Linked DNA regions of Rhodopseudomonas palustris. The protein of the gene in region 2 interacts with the protein of the main gene of each other region in a pairwise test. Links are inferred from orthologs where the notes say so. Each region holds a gene or a part of one and is shown on either strand. Other genes may lie near its edges. The genes, in order: secA and ybgC.

Evidence for each region.
Region 1: the proteins of ybgC (region 2) and secA interact in binary tests that used the Escherichia coli proteins (3 or more experiments, as listed by UniProt). The link is inferred for Rhodopseudomonas palustris from one-to-one orthologs.

What each region holds. Positions count from the first base shown.
Region 1 is NZ_CP019966.1:559,435-567,650, forward strand. The notes cover bases 4,625-8,006. They hold secA (preprotein translocase subunit SecA), read right to left. Parts: upstream 7,666-8,006; coding sequence 4,825-7,665; downstream 4,625-4,824. Outside these bases: site-specific tyrosine recombinase XerD, read left to right, coding at 1-949; RPPS3_RS02640 (cytochrome b), read right to left, coding at 956-1,531; RPPS3_RS02645 (acetyl-CoA carboxylase carboxyltransferase subunit alpha), read left to right, coding at 1,806-2,768; RPPS3_RS02650 (L,D-transpeptidase family protein), read left to right, coding at 3,140-4,573; RPPS3_RS02660 (peptidylprolyl isomerase), read left to right, coding at 8,008-8,216. UniProt on the Escherichia coli protein: Required for protein export, interacts with the SecYEG preprotein conducting channel.
Region 2 is NZ_CP019966.1:1,263,621-1,271,175, reverse strand. What follows is about bases 2,380-5,100. They hold ybgC (tol-pal system-associated acyl-CoA thioesterase), read right to left. Parts: upstream 4,112-5,100; coding sequence 3,647-4,111; downstream 2,380-3,646. Other genes in these bases: ruvB (Holliday junction branch migration DNA helicase RuvB), read right to left, coding at 4,119-5,100; RPPS3_RS05910 (NAD(P)/FAD-dependent oxidoreductase), read right to left, coding at 2,380-3,547. In the rest of the region: RPPS3_RS05925 (TetR/AcrR family transcriptional regulator), read right to left, coding at 1-338; RPPS3_RS05920 (DUF1348 family protein), read right to left, coding at 357-824; RPPS3_RS05915 (OpgC domain-containing protein), read right to left, coding at 882-2,090; more of RPPS3_RS05910, read right to left, coding at 2,237-2,379; more of ruvB, read right to left, coding at 5,101-5,168; RPPS3_RS05895 (cytidine deaminase), read right to left, coding at 5,340-5,765; Holliday junction branch migration protein RuvA, read right to left, coding at 5,762-6,379; crossover junction endodeoxyribonuclease RuvC, read right to left, coding at 6,660-7,184; RPPS3_RS24725 (hypothetical protein), read left to right, coding at 7,513-7,555.

The DNA.
Region 1 (8,216 bases), 700 kb from region 2 along the record:
CCCTGCCTCCTATTCGGACGCCGGGCTGACCGAGCTGTTTCTCGACATGATCGCGGCCGAGCAGGGCGCTTCCGCCAACACGCTCGATGCCTATCGGCGCGATCTGGCGGACCTGTCGCACTTTCTGTTCCGCCGCCGGCTCAGCATCGGCTCCGCCGACACCGCGGCGCTGCGGGCCTATCTGGCCGATCTCGACAACCGCGGCTTTGCCACCTCCAGCGTCGCCCGCCGGCTGTCGGCGCTGCGCCATCTGTTCCGGTTCATGCTCAGCGAGCGGATTCGTGCCGACGATCCGGCCGCGATCCTGGCTGGGCCGAAGCGGGGCCGCAGCCTGCCGAAGGTGCTGTCGATTGCCGATGTCGACCGGCTGCTGGCCTGCGCCCGGCAGGAGACCGATGCCGCGGAGGGGCCGGCTCGGCTGCGCGCGGCGCGGCTGAACTGCCTGCTCGAAGTGCTCTACGCCACCGGGCTGCGCGTTTCGGAATTGGTGTCGCTGCCGCTCTCAGCGGCGCGGCGCGACGCGCGGATGATCGTGGTCCGCGGCAAGGGCGACAAGGAACGGCTGGTGCCGCTCAACGCCGGCGCCAAGCAGGCGATGGCGCGCTATCTTGAAGAGGTTGCGGCCGCCACCAAAGAAACCAAAGGCGCGCCGGCCTCGAAATGGCTGTTTCCGTCCTTCGGCGAGAGCGGGCATCTCACCCGCCAGCATTTTGCCCGCGATCTGAAGGATTTGGCAGCGCGCGCCGGGCTGTCGCCGCGGCTGGTGAGCCCGCACGTCCTGCGCCACGCCTTCGCCAGTCACCTGCTGCACAACGGCGCCGACCTGCGGATCGTCCAGACGCTGCTCGGTCACAGCGACATCTCGACCACGCAGATCTACACCCATGTGGTCGAGGAGCGGCTGAAGAGCCTGGTGCGCGACCTGCACCCGCTCGGCGAAGGCCGCTGAGCCGCGCTAGCTTTCGGAAGCCCGGCCGGTCATCCGCGACAGCACTTCGTCGCGCTTGACGAACTGATGCCAGCACACCGCGCCGAGATGCACCGCCAGCACCGCGCCTAGCACCCAGGCGCCGCGGTCATGCAGCATCTGGCCCCATTCGGAGAGGGCGTGATCGCGCGGCACCAGACGTGGCCATTGAAACAGTCCGAACCACGGCAGCGAGTAGCCGCCGGCGCCGGAGAACAGATAGCCGCTGAGCGGCATGAACAGCATCAGGCCATAGAGTGCCAGATGGCCGGCGCGGGCCGCCATTTCGGTGAGATGTCCGAGCGGCCGCCGATATGGCGGCTCGCCGCTGACCAGCCGCCATACGATGCGGACGATGAGCAGCGCCAGGATGGTGAAGCCGATCGATTTGTGCAGTTCGAGCAAACCCTGCCGTGGCTGCTGGCCTGATGGATAGTAGGCCGACACGATGCCGAGCCCGATCGCCGCGAAGATCAGCAACGCCATCGACCAGTGCAGCCAGCGCTGCGCGCGCCCGAACATGAAGCGATCGGTCGAGATGGGAGCGTCGTCTGAGGCGGTCATGTTGGACTTTCTGGCTAGGGCAGGGGCGGTGCCGAGCCATCAGATCGGCGAATGAAAATCAACTTACCGAAGCGTCATCGATTTCGACCGCAGCCGGCAGCGCTTCTGCGGTTCAACCGCCGGCTGCCGGCCACCTGACCGGCGCGAGCCGCGCCGGCTGGTGCACGATCCGGCGCTGCGGCAGTTGTCCCAGCCGCTTGACTTGGCTCCCGGATGGCTTGAAAAGCCGGGCGGCCCTATCGGCCGCAGCTTTCCTCCCCATATCGCCAAAGTCATGTCCGGGCCCATGCGCAGCTATCTCGACTTCGAAAAGCCGGTGGCGGAACTCGATTCCAAGATCGACGAATTGCGCACGCTCGCGGCCTCCGGCAGCGACATCCACGAGGAAATCGAGAAGATCGAAGAGAAAGCGCAGCAGGCGCTGCAGGATCTCTATGCGGCGCTGACGCCGTGGCAGAAGACCCAGGTCGCGCGTCATCCGCAGCGGCCGCACTGTGTCGATTACATCGAAGGTCTGATCACCGAGTTCACGCCTTTGGCCGGCGACCGCAAGTTCGGCGACGACGAGGCGCTGGTGGGCGGCTTCGGCCGCTTCCGCGGCGAAGCCGTCTGCGTCATCGGCCAGGAAAAGGGTTCGACCACCGAAACCCGGCTCCGGCATAATTTCGGCATGGCGCGGCCGGAAGGCTATCGCAAGGCCGTGCGGCTGATGGAAATGGCCGACCGCTTCGATCTGCCGGTGCTGTCGCTGGTCGATACCGCCGGCGCCTATCCGGGGATCGGCGCCGAGGAGCGCGGCCAGGCCGAGGCGATCGCCCGCTCGACCGACGCCTGCCTGCAGCTCGGCGTGCCCAACGTCGCGTTGGTGATCGGTGAGGGTGGCTCCGGCGGCGCGATCGCGATCGCCACCGCCAACAAGGTGCTGATGCTCGAACACGCCGTGTACAGCGTGATCTCGCCCGAAGCGGCATCCTCGATCCTGTGGCGCGACGGCACCAAGGCGCAGGAAGCGGCGAATTCGATGAAGATCACTGCCCAGGACCTGCTGAGGTTCGGCGTGATCGACCAGATCCTGGCCGAACCGAAGGGCGGCGCCCATCGCGATCCAGAAGCGATGATCGCCACCGCCGGCGATGCGATCGCGGCCGCCTTTGCCGAGCTGAAGGGCCAGGGCCGCGATGCGATCCGCGCCCAGCGCCGGCAGAAGTTCCTCGATATCGGCCGCAAGCTGGCCTGATCGGGACCGGCTCGCTGCCGGTCCGCCGGATTGATCAACTCTTAACCAAATCCGCACCGCTGGTTCGAAATTCGGCGCTCGGCCGCAGTTTCGCCGCGCGCCGGCGATTCAATGTTCCTTGACCATGATCTCCGGACCGCCCTGCCGCCGGCCTGATCGGCTTGCGACCCCAAGGGCTTAAGGATAATCTTGGCAGACTGCACACGGCCCCAGCGGTTTGGGGCCAACGCGGTGCAGAGTTTGGTAAATGCGAGCGGTCGAATCCGCCGGATCTTGCAAGATCCGGTGCCGGAGATGGCCGCGCGGAAGCTGGACGACTGGATAGCTCGAATGTGGGGTGCGGGTTTGCCGGTCGTCGGGGGAGCTTCGTGGTGACGAAAAGCCCGCTTGTACGCGCGCTGATGCTGACAGCTGCGCTCGCGACGATGCCTTTGCTCGCCGGCTGCAACAGCGATCAGATGGCGCTGGCGACCAATGCCAAGGCCAACCAGCCGGTGCCGCCCAAGCTGGTCGCGGCGATGCAGGAAAAGAACATGGACCTGCAGTCGCCGATCCTGGTGCGACTGTTCAAGCAGGAAGCCGAGCTCGAGGTCTGGAAGCAGGACCGCACTGGCGTTTTCCAACTGCTGAAGTCCTATCCGATCTGCCGCTGGTCCGGCGATCTGGGGCCGAAAATCCGCGAAGGCGATCGTCAGGCACCCGAGGGATTCTATTCGATCTCGCCGGGCCAGATGAACCCGCAGTCCTCGTACTATCTATCGTTCAACACCGGCTATCCGAACGCGTTCGACAAGTCGCTCGGCCGCACCGGCTCGCAGCTGATGGTGCACGGCGATTGCTCGTCGCGCGGCTGCTACGCGATGACCGACGAGCAGATCGCCGAGATCTACGCGCTCGGGCGCGAGTCGTTCTTCGGCGGCCAGCGCGCGTTCCAGCTGCAGGCCTATCCGTTCAAGATGACGCCGGTGAACTTCGCCAAGCATCGCAACAACCCGAACATGCCGTTCTGGAAGATGCTGAAGGAAGGCTACGACCATTTCGAAGTCACCCGGCAGGAGCCGAAGGTCGACTTCTGCGAGCATAAATACGTGTTCGATGCCGCGCCGCCGCCCGGCTCGAGCAGGCCGTTGCAGTTCAACGCCTCGGCCAAGTGTCCGACCTACGAGATTCGTCCCGACATCGCCGAGGCGGTGCGCGAGAAGGACAAGCAGGACAACATCAAGATCGCCGAGCTGGTGGCCAAGGGCACCCCGGTAGCTCGGCTGAACACCGGCATCGACGGCGGCATGAATCACGTGTTCGCCTCGAAGATTCCGGATGCCTCGACCGGCCTGTCGGAAGTGCCCGAGGACAAGTCGCTGTCGGTCGCCTCGTTCGATCGCGCGCCCGGCACCATTCCGCCGACGGTCAATCCGCCGCGTCCCTCGGATAATCTGCTGGTCGCCGCTCCGGCGGAACCGAATGCATCCGCCGCGAAGGCACGCGTCGCCTCGGCGTCGAAGGACGACATCGGCGGACTGCTCGCTGGCAGCCACAAGCCTGGCGAATCCACCGCGGCCGCCCGGCCGGCGCCGTCTGCGCCGGCTAGCACCGCGGCGCGCCACGAGCCGGCGCCGCGTCCGCAAGGCGCCGCGCCGAAGGCTGCCGAGACCAAGCAGGCCGCTGCGTCGCGGCCGCCGCTGAAGCCGAGCGTCGATGCCGAAACCACCTCGTCGGCCCCCGCCAGGCCGTCTGGCATGATCTCCGGCGGCGCGCCGGTGGTATCGTCGAACTCGTTCGACAGCCGGTTCTCGGCGTTCCGCTGAGGCGGCTCGCTCTTATTCTTCAAAGTCCATCGGCCAGTCATTCCGGGTTCGCTCGCGTCAGCGAGCGAACCCGGAATCTCGCCGGGCTGGGCACCGGCACGATTTCAATAACCTCTGGATTTCGGGTTCGCGCAGCTTTGCTGCGCGCCCCGGAATGACCGCTACGGCGGCCGACTTTCCAGACAGCAAACAGCAAAATGCCCGGCGGTGAGGCCGGGCATCGCTGAGTGTCTTGATCTGCTTTGCGGCGCTTAGGCGTAGCGGCCGTGGCAATGCTTGTACTTCTTGCCGCTTCCGCACGGGCAGTCCTCGTTGCGGCCGACCTTGCCCCAGGTCTCGGGCTTGGTCGGATCGCGGTCCGCCTTGTCGGCGATTTGCGCCGGCGCCAGCGTCACGCTGGCAAGCGCCATCTCGTCCTGGCCGGTGTCGGGGTCCATCTTGTGGACCTCCATCGGCGGCAGTTCCTGCGGCTGATCCGGCGGAATGATCTCGACGCGCATCAGCTGCGCCGTCACAGCCTCGCGCAGGTGCGAGCTCATCTCCTGGAAGAGATTGAAGGCTTCGGACTTGTACTCCTGCAAGGGATCGCGCTGGCCGTAGCCGCGCAGGCCGATCACTTGGCGCAGGTGATCGAGCATCACCAGGTGCTCGCGCCACAGATGGTCGAGGGTCTGCAGCAGGATGCTCTTCTCGGCGTAGCGCATCACGTCCGCGCCCCACTGACCGACCTTGGCGGCCATGTGCTCGTCGAACACCCGCTCCAGCCGCGTGATCAGCTCTTCGTCGGCGATGCCCTCTTCCTTGGCCCATTCGTCGACCGGAATGTCGAGGCCGACCACGCGCTCGACCTCGGCCTTCAGCCCGGCGACGTCCCACTGCTCCGCATAAGCGTGCTCGGGCACGTACTTGGCGACCAGGTCCTCGATGTAGGTGTGGCGCATATCGGCGACCGTTTCGGCCACGCTGTCTTCCTTCATCAGCTCGATGCGCTGATCGAAGATCACCTTGCGTTGGTCGTTCTGAACGTCGTCGAATTTCAGCAGGTTCTTGCGGATGTCGAAGTTGCGCGCCTCGACCTTCTGCTGCGCCTTTTCCAGCGCCTTGTTGATCCACGGATGGATGATCGCCTCGCCTTCCTTCAGGCCGAGGCGGGTCAGCATAGTGTCCAGCTTGTCGGAGCCGAAGATCCGCATCAGGTCGTCTTCCAGCGACAGGAAGAACTTCGAGCGGCCCGGGTCGCCCTGACGGCCGGAACGGCCGCGCAGCTGGTTGTCGATACGGCGGCTCTCGTGACGTTCGGAGCCGATGATGTACAGGCCGCCGGGGCGCTTGGCGGTCTTGGCCGGCTTGTTGCCCTTGGCGGGCTCGATTTCGATTTCGTCCTCGGCCTTCAGCACGATGTCGCGGAAGCGCTCGATGTCGGCCTTGATCTCGGTGATCTTCGCCGCCCGCTCGGCCTCGTCGGTGATGTGTGCGGCTTCCTGCTGAATCCGCATCTCCAGCGAACCGCCGAGCTTAATGTCGGTACCGCGGCCGGCCATGTTGGTGGCGATGGTGATCGCGCCCGGCACGCCGGCTTCGGCGACGATATAGGCTTCCTGCTCGTGGAAGCGCGCGTTCAGCACCGCGAACAGCTTCGCCGGCTTGCCGGCGCGGGCGGCGGCGTACAGCTTGTCCATCCCCTTCGGGTCGGTGAAGTCGATCTGCTTGTAGCCGTTCTTCTTCAGATATTCGGCCAGCACCTCGGACTTTTCGATCGAGGCGGTGCCGACCAGCACCGGCTGCATTCGCTTGTTGGCACGCTCGACCTCGGCGAGGATCGCGGCGTACTTCTCCTGCTGGGTGCGATACACCTCGTCGTCTTCGTCGAGACGGGCAATCGGCAGGTTGGTCGGAATCTCGACCACTTCGAGCTTGTAGATGTCGAAGAACTCGTCGGCCTCGGTGGCCGCCGTACCGGTCATGCCGGCGAGCTTGTCGTACATCCGGAAGTAATTCTGGAAGGTGATCGACGCCAGCGTCTGGTTTTCCGGCTGGACGGTGACGTGTTCCTTGGCTTCCAGCGCCTGGTGCAGGCCTTCCGAATAGCGCCGGCCCTGCATCATGCGGCCGGTGAATTCGTCGATGATCACCACCTCGTCGTTGCGGACGATGTAGTCCTTGTCGCGCTGGAATAGCGCATGGGCGCGTAGCGCCTGGTTGACGTGGTGCACCACCGAGACGTTTTCGACGTCGTACAGCGACTCGCCGCGAAGCTGGCCGGCGTCGCGCAGCAGCGTCTCGATCTTCTCCATACCGGCTTCGGTCAGCGTCACGGTGCGCTGCTTCTCGTCGACGTCGTAGTCCGACTTGTCGAGCCGCGGGATGAAGGTGTCGATGGTGTTGTAGAAGTCCGAACGGTCGTCGAGCGGACCGGAGATGATCAGCGGGGTGCGGGCTTCGTCGATCAGGATCGAGTCGACTTCGTCGACGATCGCGAAATTGTGCCCGCGCTGGACCATGTCCTCCAGCCGGTACTTCATATTGTCGCGCAGATAGTCGAAGCCGTACTCGTTGTTGGTGCCGTAGGTGATGTCGCAGGCATAGGCCGCCTGGCGCTGGGCGTCGTCGAGCCCGTGCACGATCACGCCGGTGGTCATGCCGAGGAAACCGTAGATCTGGCCCATCCAGCCGGAGTCGCGCTTGGCGAGGTAATCGTTGACGGTGACGACGTGGACGCCCTTGCCGGCGAGTGCGTTGAGGTACACGGCGAGCGTCGCGACCAGGGTTTTACCTTCGCCGGTCTTCATCTCGGCGATGTCGCCCTCGTGCAGCACCATGCCGCCGATCAGCTGAACGTCGAAGTGACGCTGACCGAGGGTGCGCTTGGCGGCTTCGCGGACGGTGGCGAACGCCGGTACCAGCAGGTCGTCGAGGGTCTTGCCGTTGGCGAGCTCGGCGCGGAATTCAGCGGTACGGGCGCGCAGCGCCTCGTCGGACAGCGCGGCCAGTTCCGGTTCGAGCGCGTTGATCGCGGCGACCCGCGTCTGGTAGCCCTTGACCCTGCGGTCGTTAGCGGAGCCGAAGAGTTTGCGGGCGAGCGCGCCGATCATGCCAGCTTCCTGTTGTTGCGGTGTGACTTCGCAGCCTTGATGCCGTTCGCTCGAGCCACTATCAACTCATCGTGACGCTCAGGCACCTATCAGGATACAGGTGCGCGCGCGAAATGATTGGTAATCCAGCAATCCGAGGGCCGGCTGCCCAGGGTGCGGTCGCGCGACGACCGCCCGACCCGAGCCTGTGGCGGCACAGATATGGCTGGGCCTGAGGGTTGTCAACGCGCCCGCCTTTCAAGGATTTCATCATTTTGACAGAGTTTTCGCGTTGCCAAGGCACCGCGATTGGGTGACTGTTCCGCCGCCCCGACACCCCGGCTTTCAAGACAAGGATTTTCCATGACACCTGCGTCCAACGCAGTCTCATCCGGCCGGCGCGCCGGCCTCATCAGCGCGGCTGTGACAGGTTGTCTCGCATTTGCGCTGCTGGCCGCGCCGGCTGCGCGCGCCCAGGATGCGAACCCCGTGCTCGCCAAGGTCAACGGCGCCGAAATCCGCCAGAGCGACGTCGACCTTGCCGAGCAGGAGCTCGGCCCGAGCCTCGCCCA
Region 2 (7,555 bases):
GCGAACTCATCGCGCGCATGGCCGAGCGCAATCACGCCGACCAAGCAGACGCGACGCCCCGAACGGAAATACTCGTTCACGCCCGAGAGCATCGCCGCGATGGCGGCGCGGGGATCGGCCGGATCGCGCAACGGCGCGAAGATGTTGGCCTCGAACCAGCCGTCGATCTCGGCCAGCACCTCTTCGGCCATCTGCTTTTTGCCGCCGGGGAAGAAGTGATACAGGCTGCCCTTGCCGAGCCCCGTCGCCTCCGTGATCAGCGCCAGCGACGCTCCTTCGTAGCCGTGGGTCCGAAATACTTCGCCAAGCAGCGGCAGCAGGGTAGCGCGGTCTTTCATGTCTCTCCCGACACGCTCTTAGAACGGCTCTGCGGCGAGCCCCGGTACATCGTCGGGACGCGGACCGGGCGCCGGCCAATGGAAGCGGCGGTCGCTCTCGCTGATCGCGACGTCGTTGATGCTGGCCTCGCGCCGGCGCATCAGTCCATCGTCGTCGAATTCCCACTGCTCGTTGCCATAGGAGCGATACCAAAGCCCGGCGTCATCGTGCCACTCGTATTGGAAGCGCACAGCGATGAACCGGCTGTCGAACGCCCAGAGGTCCTTGATCAACCGGTATTCGTGCTCCTTCGTCCATTTGCGGGTCAGGAATTCGACGATCGCGTCGCGGCCTTGCAGAAACTCGGCGCGATTCCGCCAGCGGCTGTCGGGCGTATAGGCGAGCGACACCCGCGCGGGATCACGCGAATTCCAGGCATCTTCGGCCATCCGCACCTTCTGGGCGGCGGTCTCGCGGGTGAACGGCGGCAACGGCGGACGCGACATGACGGCTTCTCCACTGCGAACGGAACGCAGCGAGACTGTACCGATCGGTACAACGAGTCAAGCGCGCTCGGTCGTCGATGGCTCCGTTTCGGCGGCAGCAGTGTTGTGCGTGTGGTCTGCCCGCTCTTCGCCGTGGTGTTCGACCGGCACGGTAGGAGGAACCGTCACCAGCGTCGGCAGAGTCCGGTACCACGTCGCAACCCAGGCCACGCCGGTCATCAGGCCGATGCCGCCGACGCTGACCAGGATCTGCATCGCGATGCTGCTCGACACCTGGACCAGGATCCAATGCGCCGTGAAAGCCAGGATCACACCGAAGCAGAACACCGGCAGCGATCGCTGGCCGCACAGGATGATGGGGCGCAGATGCTCCGAGCGTAGCGCCGGCAGATCCGGCGGCAGCAGCTTTATGACGATCGCGAGCAGCGCCAGGAAGTGGATCAGCCGCACCGGCGCCAGACTGGTCTTGTCGATCGGGTAAAGGATCTTGCCGATCGATTCCGGCACGAGGCCGTACAGCGCTTCGAAATTCCAAGACAGCGCGATCACCAGCGCAACCAGCACGATGGTCCAGCTCAGCAACTGATTGGGCAGCGACTTCACCCAGGGGCGGATCTGCGGGCCATTGCCGAAACCGCACCAGATGCCGAACACGAAGAGGAACTGCCAAGCGAACGGGTTGAAGTACCAGTGCCCGTCAGGGAACGACGGTAGATTCCAGCCGAAGTGTCGGGACGCGAAATACAAAACACCGGAGCACACCAGCGTCAGATGCGGCCGGCGCAGCAGGCCCCACAGGATCAGCGGTGCGGCAACCACCAGCACGATGTACAGCGGCAGCACGTCGAGATTGACGGGCTTGTACTTCAGCAGCAGCGCCTGCTGGATCATCACGTCGGGATTTTCGAGGAATTGCGCGACGTTGAACTCGTCCTTGTACATCGGATTGTCGAACCGACGCGCCGCGCGGGAGATCTGCGCGGTGAAGAACAGGAACAGGAAGATGTGCGCGACGTAGAGCTGGGCCGCGCGGGTCCACAGCCGCTTGGTCGCCGCGACCATTTCGCCGGCACGCACTGCTGGCCCGTAAGCGAACCCGATCGAATAGCCGGAGATGAAGACGAAGAACTCGGCCGCGTCGCAGAAACCGTAATTGCGCAGCGTGAACCAGTTGAGGAAATTGTACGGGATGTGATCGACGAAGATCATCCACTGGCCGACGCCGCGCAGGAAATCGAGCCGCAAATCGCGCTCGCCCTGCCCCATCAGCGGCACCTCGCGAGACTGCACTCCTCTGGTCACGCCTCGCCTCCCTTTGCGCCCGAATCAGCCGTTACGCCGCCAATCTAACCGACGGCGGACGCACAGGCTGTCCGGGAGACACCGGGGCGACCCACAGGCCGCTGGGCAGGCTAATGCAGCTTCACCGTAGGCGTGGGGCGCGTCGAGCCGGACAGCACGCTGAGCAGCGTGCGGCCACGGCCGTACAGCGCCGCTTCGTGCATCTTGTACAGCGAGCGATACATGAAGCGGGCGAAATAGCCCTCGATCAGGAAGCTCTTACCGACCAGCGACCCCATCAGATTGCCGACCGCCGAGTACTTGCCGAGCGACACCAGCGAGCCGAGATCGCGATAGCGGAACTCTCCCAGTGGCTCACCCTTCAGCCGCTTCTCGATCTGCTCCAGCATGAATTCGGCTTCCTGGTGAGCGGCCTGCGCCCGCGGCGGAACGCCGTTCTCGTAGCCGGGAATTGCGCAGGCGGCACAGTCGCCCATCCCGAACACATTGTCGTCGCGGGTGGTCTGCAGCGTCGGACGGACCACCAGCTGGTTGATGCGGTTGGTCTCCAGGCCGTCGATGCCTTCGAGGAAATCCGGCGCACGCACGCCGGCGGCCCACACCACCAGCTCCGACGGGATCACTTCGCCGTCGGCCAGACGAACCGCATGATCGAGCACTTCTGCCACGCGGGCGCCGGTGCGCACCTCGACGCCGAGATCGAGCAGCAGCTTCAGCGTCGCTTCCGAGATCCGCGGCGGCAGCGCCGGCAGAATGCGCGGCGCGGCTTCGATCAGCACGATCTTGAGATCGTGCTCCGGATCGATCTTATCGAGACCGTAAGCGATGATCTCGCGCGCGGTGTGATGCAGCTCGGCGGCGAGTTCGGTGCCGGTGGCGCCGGCGCCGATGATCGCAACGTGGAGCTGGCCGGGCTCGATCGGCGTGTGCTGATGCTGGGCGCGCAGGCAGGCGTTGACCATCCGCTTGTTGAAGCGGGACGCCTGCTCCGGCGTCTCCAGCGGCACCGCGTGCTCGCGGGCGCCGGGGGTGCCGAAATCGTTGGTGACGCTGCCGATCGCAATCACCAGCGTGTCGTAACCGAGCTCGCTCTCCGGATTGATCTCGCGGCCCTCGTCATCGATCACCGGGGCCAGCTTGACGACCTTGCGGTCGCGGTCGAGACCATTCATCTCGCCGAGGCGGTAGTGAAAGCCGTGCCAGTGCGCCTGGGCCAGATAGTTCAGCTCGTGCTGGGAGCGACGCAGCGAGCCGGCAGCGATCGCGTGCAGCAGTGGCTTCCAGATGTGGGTGCGGCTGCGGTCGACCAAGGTGACGCGAACGGCGTCCGACTTGCCGTATTTGTTGCCGAGCGCGGTGGCGAGTTCCAGGCCACCGGCGCCGCCGCCGACGATAACAATCCTATGGGGCGTATCACTCATCAAGATGTCCGAGGGGTTCGAGCTTCCGGCTCGCCCCCTGTAACATCAAATTCCGGAGCGCCCTAGCTCGGGAAACAGGCAACGGCCGCCCGGGCGGGATCAGGCGACGTCCGCCTTCATGGCGACCCGAAGCGGTATCGGGATAGGCTTCGCCCGACCGCCCGAGACGAACGCGACCTTGACCTTGGCCTCCATCAGCACGAGGTCGCCGCGCTTGATCTGCTGCTGCATGGTGATCGACGCGCCGCGGACTTCGACCGGCCGGGTGATCACCTCTAGCAGATCGTCCATCTTGGCCGACTTGAGGAAGTCGAGCTGCATCGACCGCACCACGAAGGCAAAGCCCGGGGTCTCGCTTTCGGCTTCCGCGAACAACTCGCTCTGTGCCGCCCCAAGCAGCCGCAGATAATTGGTCCGCCCCCGTTCCATGAAGCGCAGATAGTTGGCGTGATAGACGATGCCGGAGAAGTCGGTGTCTTCGTAATAGACCCGGACGTGCATGTGGTGAGCGCCATCGATGATGGCGCCGTCGAGGGAAGGATGATGCAAGCGAGAGTCAGTCATCGTTGAGCTACTCTTGGTCCCCGGTATCGCCAAACAGCCCGAACTGCGCGGGATCCCGCGAGGGGGCGGCGAGGCCGAGGTGACGAAAGGCGTGGTCGGTCAGCAGGCGACCGCGTGGGGTGCGCTGCAGGTAGCCGCACTGGATGAGATAAGGCTCGATAATGTCCTCAATAGCGTCGCGAGGCTCAGACAAAGCCGCCGCCATCGTCTCGACGCCGACCGGGCCGCCGCCATAGTTGAGCGCAATCGTGGTGAGGTAGCGTCGATCCATCGCGTCGAGGCCGGCGCTATCGACTTCCAGCGCGCCAAGCGCGTGGTCGGCGATGGCGCGGTCGATCGCTTCGGCATCCGCAGCCGACGCAAAGTCGCGGACCCGGCGCAGCAGCCGACCGGCGATCCGCGGCGTGCCGCGGGCGCGGCGGGCGATCTCGTTGGCGCCATCCGCCGTGATCGGCGTCCCGAGCACGCGAGCGCCGCGGGTGACGATGCTTTCGAGTTCCTCGATCGTATAGAAATTCAGCCGGATCGGAATGCCGAAGCGGTCGCGGAGCGGATTGGTGAGCAGGCCGGCGCGCGTGGTGGCGCCGACCAGCGTGAACTTCGACAGGTCGATCTTCACCGAGCGCGCGGCTGGACCTTCGCCGATGATCAGATCGAGCTGAAAATCCTCCATCGCCGGATACAGCACCTCCTCGACCGACGGGCTGAGGCGGTGGATCTCGTCGATGAACAGCACGTCGCGCTCTTCGAGATTAGTCAGCAAGGCTGCGAGATCGCCGGCCTTGGCGATCACCGGGCCCGACGTGGCGCGAAACCCGACGCCGAGCTCGCGCGCCACGATCTGCGCCAGCGTGGTCTTGCCGAGCCCCGGCGGACCTACGAACAGCACATGGTCGAGCGCCTCTTTGCGCTTGCGCGCGGCGTCGATGAACACCTGCAAATTCGCGCGCGCCTGCTGCTGGCCGACGAACTCGGACAGATTCTGCGGCCGCAGCGCCGCATCGCCGAGGTCGTCACCGCGGCGCTCGGGTGTAACGAGACGGGAAGGTTCAGTCATGGGGGAAATGTACCATGCCGCCGAGCACTGAGCGCTCCCCTCCCCCTTGCGGGGAGGGGTCGGGGGTGGGGGTCCACGAGCACTGTGCCCGCGTCGCCCTCACCCCAGCCCTCTCCCGCAGGCGGGAGAGGGAGCGCGCTGCTCCGGGAGCGATCTCATCGGCCAACACACTCACAACACCCGCTCCCGGCTGTATTTGTTCGGCAGCAGATCGCTGATCCCGACGGCTTCGACACCATCTGGTCCGGGCACCAGCACACGGGCGTTGCGGTCGTAGTCCCAGATCAGTTCGCGGCAGGCGCCGCAGGGCGAGACGACGCGGACTTCGCGGTCGGAATCATGCGGCTTGGGATGACGGACCGCCACGATGGTGTCGATCCCGGCCTCCCCAAGCTCGGTGATCACCTGGCCGAGCGCGACCGCTTCGGCGCATACCGCCATCCGGCCGAGATACGCATCGAGATTGACCGCGACATAACGCTTGCCGGTGCGGGTCAGCAACGCGGCGCCGACCTCCTGCCAATCATTGCGATAGCGCTTGGTGATCGCCGCGATCGCGGCATCGATCAGTGCGCGGTCGGCGTCGGTGATCCTCACTTCGACAGCTCCTTCAGGCCGAGCTTGATCAACTGCGCCGTCTCGGCATCCTCACCGGCGGTGCGGGAGGCTGCGGCGACGGCGGCCGCCGCCTGCGGCTGGCCGTAGCCGAGATTGACCAGCGCCGAGATCGCGTCGGCCACTGCACGCGGCGCGCGATTGTCGTCGATCGCGCCCGAGAGTTTCACCACCGCCGGATCGACCGCACCGAGGGCCGGCACCTTGTCCTTCAGCTCGGTGACGATGCGCTCGGCAACCTTCGGCCCGACGCCGGGGGTGCGCGCCACCGCGGCCTTGTCGCGCAGCGCAATTGCATTGGCGAGGTCATTCGGCGGCAGCGTCGACAGCACCGCCAGCGCCACCTTGGCGCCGACGCTCTGCACGGTCTGCAGCAGGCGAAACCACTCGCGCTCGTGATCGGTGCGGAAGCCGAACAGCTTGATCTGATCTTCGCGCACATAGGTTTCGATCGACAGCGTCGCCGCCTCCCCCGGCGATGGCAGCGCCTGCAACGTGCGGCTGGCGCAGTGCACCTGATAGCCAACGCCCTGCACGTCGAGGATCACGTAATCCTCGCCGTAGCTGTCGATGACGCCCTTGAGCTTGCCGATCACGTTGCGGCTCCAAGGCAAGGCGCCTCTTCTCCCCTCCCGCCTGCGGGAAGGGGTCGGCGGTGGGGGTCCCCGAGCACTGTGCCCGCGTCGCCCTCACCCCAGCCCTCTCCCGCAAGCGGGAGAGGGAACGCGCTGTTCTCTTCCCCCCTCCCCGCTGCGGGGAGGGGTCGGGGGTGGGGGGCCCTGAGCACTGTGCCCGCTTCGCCCTCACCCCAGCCCTCTCCCGCAAGCGGGAGAGGGAGTGGTCTGTGCTCGGAGCTAAGCATGGTCCCGATAGTCCTCACGCCCCCACCGCCTTCAGCCGCTGCGCGGCGCCGCGGTGGTGGGCGTGGGTGATGGCGATCGCCAGCGCATCGGCGGCGTCGGCGCTTTTCGGATCGGCTTTGGGCAGCAGGATCTTCAGCATCATCTGGATCTGGGTCTTGTCGGCATGGCCGGCGCCGACCACCGTCTTCTTCACGAGATTGGGCGCGTATTCGGCGACCAGGAGGCCGCGCATCGCCGGCACCAGCATCGCGACGCCGCGCGCCTGGCCGAGCTTCAGTGTCGCGGCGCCGTCCTTGTTGACGAACGTCTGCTCGACCGCCGCCTCATCCGGCGCGTGCTCAGCCAGAACTTTCGTCAGCCCGTCGTGGATCGCCAGCAGCCGCTCGGCCAGCGGCAACGTATCACGCGGCTCCACCGTGCCGCACGCGACATAGACCAGCCGATTGCCCTCGCTCTCGACCACGCCCCAGCCGGTGCGGCGAAGGCCGGGGTCGATGCCAAGGATGCGGATCGGGCTACGAATCGACGCTGGGGTCATGCGCATGTGATAGCGCCGAAAAGCTTAAGAACAAAATAGCAACGGCGCGCTGCGCGTAGCCTTCCCCAGCGCCGCATCGAGAGTCCCGGCAAACGCGACGCCCCTCGTGCAAACCCGAGGTGAGCGGATTGTGTTTTACAACCTAAAGTTGTGATGATTGCATAGTGCTATCGGAGATAGCCGATAGGAGATCATCATGAGCCGAGTTATCACTCACGGTCAGGTTAAACGGGTTTCGGAAACTGACGCCTACGCAGTGCCGGTGGAGAGCCTGACTTTTCCCACCCTCGCACCGGTCGGCCCTTTGCCGCCGGCTGGAACAACGGGCGTGCTCATCACCCAACGCGTGCCGAACACGCCTTACACGCCGG